Regions from separate parts of the Pararhizobium qamdonense genome, predicted to be linked through region 2. Evidence: riboswitches for the same ligand, from Rfam matches in the RefSeq annotation. Region 2 holds a riboswitch; the other holds the start of a gene.
What was found. A riboswitch is a leader RNA that binds a small molecule or an ion and turns the genes downstream of it on or off. The one in region 2 is predicted to bind cobalamin.
Positions count from the first base shown of each region.

Region 1: another riboswitch for cobalamin. It lies ahead of cobU (bifunctional adenosylcobinamide kinase/adenosylcobinamide-phosphate guanylyltransferase); the one in region 2 lies ahead of nrdH (glutaredoxin-like protein NrdH).

Region 1 is NZ_CP119566.1:2,377,108-2,379,305, forward strand. Features, by position in the region: gene PYR65_RS11425 (chloride channel protein) at 1-371, opposite strand, end outside; cobalamin riboswitch at 504-901, shown strand; gene cobU (bifunctional adenosylcobinamide kinase/adenosylcobinamide-phosphate guanylyltransferase) at 1,078-1,602, shown strand; gene cobW (cobalamin biosynthesis protein CobW) at 1,606-2,198, shown strand, end outside.
Region 2 is NZ_CP119567.1:354,350-356,547, reverse strand. Features, by position in the region: gene nrdE (class 1b ribonucleoside-diphosphate reductase subunit alpha) at 1-630, opposite strand, end outside; gene nrdI (class Ib ribonucleoside-diphosphate reductase assembly flavoprotein NrdI) at 684-1,091, opposite strand; gene nrdH (glutaredoxin-like protein NrdH) at 1,131-1,352, opposite strand; cobalamin riboswitch at 1,634-1,856, opposite strand; gene metE (5-methyltetrahydropteroyltriglutamate--homocysteine S-methyltransferase) at 2,019-2,198, opposite strand, start outside.

The sequences.
Region 1 (2,198 bases), on a different replicon from region 2:
AGCGACAGGCGGCCGCCGTGCAGGGCGTTTGCTTCGATCGGATCGACCATCGGCTTCTTGCGCCAGGAGGCCAGAAGCAACATCAGCAGACCCAGAAGGATGCCGCCGACAATGGGCGCGATCAACACGGAGATTTCGCCTATTAGATTGCTGGAGCTGAGGCGCTCTGCGTCGGAAATCCCGAAAATCAGGCTGTGCAGACGGCTGGATATGATGCTCATCGCCGTAACAGCCAAGCCAGACGTGACGCCGACGATGATACCGGCGGTGACCAGACCCAGTTCGCTTCGCCGCGCAAAGGCGCGTATCCGCCCGATGTCGAAAAGCAGGGAAAGAGAGCTGAGCCGCCGCAGGTCGAGTTTCGGTATCATTTTCAGCTTCATGGCTTGGCCGTCCTGTCTCTGACCCGTCGTAAAAGGCATGGCAGCGGAGATCAAGCCTCGTCTGCCGATGTGCGGGTGTCTGCGGATGCGCCGCAATTGACTTGATCCGGGCGAGCGCCTAATCATCAGCCATTGGATGGTTCCCGGTATGCCGTTGCATGCCGGGAGTAAATGGGAATGCGACGGGCCGGACCCATGCCGGGCGTCCTTATCGCAGCCGACCCCGCGACTGTAGAACGGTCAGGGTTCGCCATCCGGGAAAGCCGATACGTCCGGACTGTCCGCATTCGCGGCGGCGGACAGGACCGGCCCAACCGGAAAAGCCACTGGAGCGGCATTGTGATCAGCCGGGGCTGGACGCCTCTATGTCTACGAATCGTCCACCTCTTCACGATGCCCGCCGATTGCGGTCACGCAATCCGGCGCAAAAGCTCCGGGAAGGCGAGGCGGACCCGTTCGTCCCCTGATAAGGACGTGGCGCCGTGAGCCAGGAGACCTGCCACCCTCAAGGACGCCATCTTTATTTTGGGGTCCGCCCGATCCAGGGAGAAATGCTCCCGATGCCAGCACGGAGGTTGTCATGGCTTTATCATCCCGTTCCCGGAACGGACCGTTTTGCGTTGCCGCACAGGCCGGTACCCGCCGTGCACAGATTGCGTTTATTTCCGGCGCGCGCTGAGGCCGGGATCATTTTATGACATCGATACAGTCAGGCTGCGTGCTGGTCTTGGGCGGCGCCCGTTCCGGCAAATCCGCTTTCGCCGAGAAACTTGTCGTGGCGTCGGGTCTGCGCATGCATTACGTCGCGACCGGAAGGGCCTGGGACGGCGAAATGCAGGCAAGGATTACCGAGCATCGCGATCGCCGCGGGGATGACTGGCAAACCCATGAGGAACCGCTTGAACTCGCCTCCTGCCTGAAATCGATCGATGCGCCCGATCGTATCATCCTCATCGATTGCCTGACGCTCTGGGTCACCAATCTGATGATGGAGCATCGGGATATACAGGCGGAATTTGAACGGCTGGCGGCCTATGTGCCGCAGGCCAAGGCCAGGCTGGTCTTCGTGTCCAACGAAGTCGGGCTGGGCATCGTGCCGGAAAACCGGATGGCGCGCGACTTTCGCGACCATGCCGGCCGGCTGCACCAGATCATTGCGGCGATATCCGCAGACGTCTATTTTATCGCGGCCGGATTGCCGCTGAAAATGAAGGGTTGATCCATGACCATTGAAAAAGCCGCTCACGGCAAGATCCCGGCCACCGTCATCACCGGCTTTCTCGGTGCCGGCAAGACGACGATGATCCGCAACATCCTGCAAAATGCCGGCGGCCGCCGCATCGCGCTGATCATCAACGAATTCGGCGATCTCGGCGTCGATGGCGACGTCTTGAAGGGCTGCGGCGCGGAAGCCTGCAGCGAGGACGATATTATCGAGCTGACCAATGGCTGCATCTGCTGCACCGTCGCCGACGATTTCATCCCGACCATGACCAAGCTCCTGGAACGCGAAAATCGCCCGGATCACATCGTTATCGAGACATCCGGCCTTGCCCTGCCGCAGCCGCTGATCGCCGCCTTCAACTGGCCGGATATCCGCACGCAGGTGACCGTCGATGGCGTGATCACCGTGGTCGACAGTGCTGCAGTTGCCGCCGGACGCTTCGCCGACGATCACGACAAGGTCGATGCTCTGCGCGTCAACGGCGACAATCTCGACCATGAAAGCCCGATCGAGGAACTGTTCGAGGACCAGCTGACGGCTGCCGACCTGATCATTCTCAACAAGACCGACCTGCTCGATTCGACCGGCCT
Region 2 (2,198 bases):
CTCGCGGATATTGGTGAGCGACAGGGCGACGCCGCCGCCGCGCTTCGACAGCTGCAGCGCCGAATTGATGCCGCGGGCAATCGATTCCATATTGTCCTCAACGCGCAATAGGAAGCACGAAACGAGCTCGCCGCGCTGCTTCTTGCCGGCATTCAGGAAGGTCGGCGTCGCCGGCTGGAAGCGGCCGGAAATGATCTCGTCAACCATGTCGCGGGCCGTCGCTTCATTCCCTTGCGCCAGCGCCAGCGCCACCATGCAGATGCGGTCTTCGTACCGCTCGAGATAGCGTTTTCCATCAAAGGTTTTCAGCGTGTAGCTGGTGTAATACTTGAAGGCACCGAGAAAGGTCGGGAAGCGGAACTTCTTGGCATAGGCGTGATCGTAGAGGTCGCGCACGAAATTGAACGAATACTGGTCGAGAACCTCGCGCTCGTAATAGCCCTCGGTCACCAGGTAATCGAGCTTTTCCCGCAAGTTATGGAAGAACACGGTGTTCTGGTTGACGTGCTGCAGGAAATATTGCTTGGCAGCCAGCCGGTCCTTGTCGAGCTGGATCTTTCCTTCATCGTCATAAAGGTTCAGCATCGCGTTCAGCGCGTGGTAATCAATCGCGGTTTCCGTCGCCTTCAAGGGGCGTTCGCCAGCGGAATGAGCCAAAGTGTTGAGCGGTTTTGCGCTCCGCGTCAAAGTCTCTGAGACGTCCAAAATCGTTCCAATCCATTGATGACATTGGCGACGTCCTCGTCCGTACCCAGAAGCTCGAACCTGTAGAGGTACGGCACCCGGCATTTTTCCGAGATGACATTGCCCGCGAGACCGAATGTCTCGCCGAAATTGCTGTTACCGGCGGCGATCACGCCCCGGATGAGGGACCGGTTGTCCGCATCGTTGAGAAAGCGGATCACCTGCTTTGGAACCGCGCCCTTGCCGTCATCGCCGCAATAGGTTGGCAGGATGAGAACGAAGGGTTCGCGCACATCCGGCGTTTCCACGCCGTTGCTGACGGGAATGCGGATGGATTTCAAATTCAGCTTGGCGACAAAGCGATGGGTGTTTTCCGATAGGCTGGAATAATAGACGATCAGGCCCATCGCTTGTCCATTCGTGTTCAGGCCACGCTCAGGCCGTACTCAAGAAAGCGCGCTGATCTTGTCCGGCCGGAACCCAGCCCAATGATCCTGCCCCGCGATCACCACCGGCACCTGCTGGTAACCGAGGCCGATCACCTTTGCGAAGGCGTACTCGTCCTTGGAAATATCGACGACCTGATAGTCGATGCCTTTGCGATCGAGCGCGCGATAGGTCGCGGTGCACTGGACGCAGGAAGGCTTGCTGTAAACGGTGATATCCATGATGGTCCTCGTGGGTCTTGTGATCGTGGGTCTGTGATGTTGCCGGCAGGCGAAAGGCTCCGAGCCGCTGCACGCGGGTCCGATCGCTGTTGTTCATTTCCGATATTTGCGAGGGGTTAGGCCTGCGCCGCCGATCGCGATTCCGCGTCTGTTGGTCTGCGAATTCGATTGACTGACATGCCTTCACCCCGAAGCCTTGTTTGGCGGGCATCGGACGAACGCGAGCACAAAGCGGACTCATTCCGCCACATATCACGCGACCTTCCGGGCACCCCGCCCGTGGACGTTTTCGCTCAATGGCAGGTCTCCTGGCTTACGGGTCGTTGCGTCCATTCCGCCTTCCCGAAGCCTGATGCTTCAGTGACTTGAAATGAAACAGACGCTCGCCGCTGACAGTTGCGGGGGCAGCTTCGGCTTTGCCGGAGCTTGAAAGCCCTGGCGCACCGTATTCCCTCTTAGCCTCCTCACCCTTCGATTCGGAGGACCGTTGAACACTAGATATAGTATACGACGGGAAAATGACGTCAATGTGTAGACGCCGGATTCAGGGCCTGCGCCACATTATTTTTGCTGCGTTGTGGATAATGGGGAATTAATGCCGGAGATCGATGAGGCGGGACTGCGCCGGGAAATCTCCCGGCGCCGTCTGTTGTTTTGCGGCTGGCGTCATGAATTGACCGCGCGGCCCCGCTCCAGGCTGGCACGCAGCCGGATGGCTGCGGCAACCATGTTGACCAGCGCCGGCTTGACCTCTTCCCATTTGCGCGTCTTCAGGCCGCAATCCGGATTGACCCAGATCTGTCCTGCGACCAGTCCCTCGCTCGCCTTGTCCAGAAGCTCGACCAT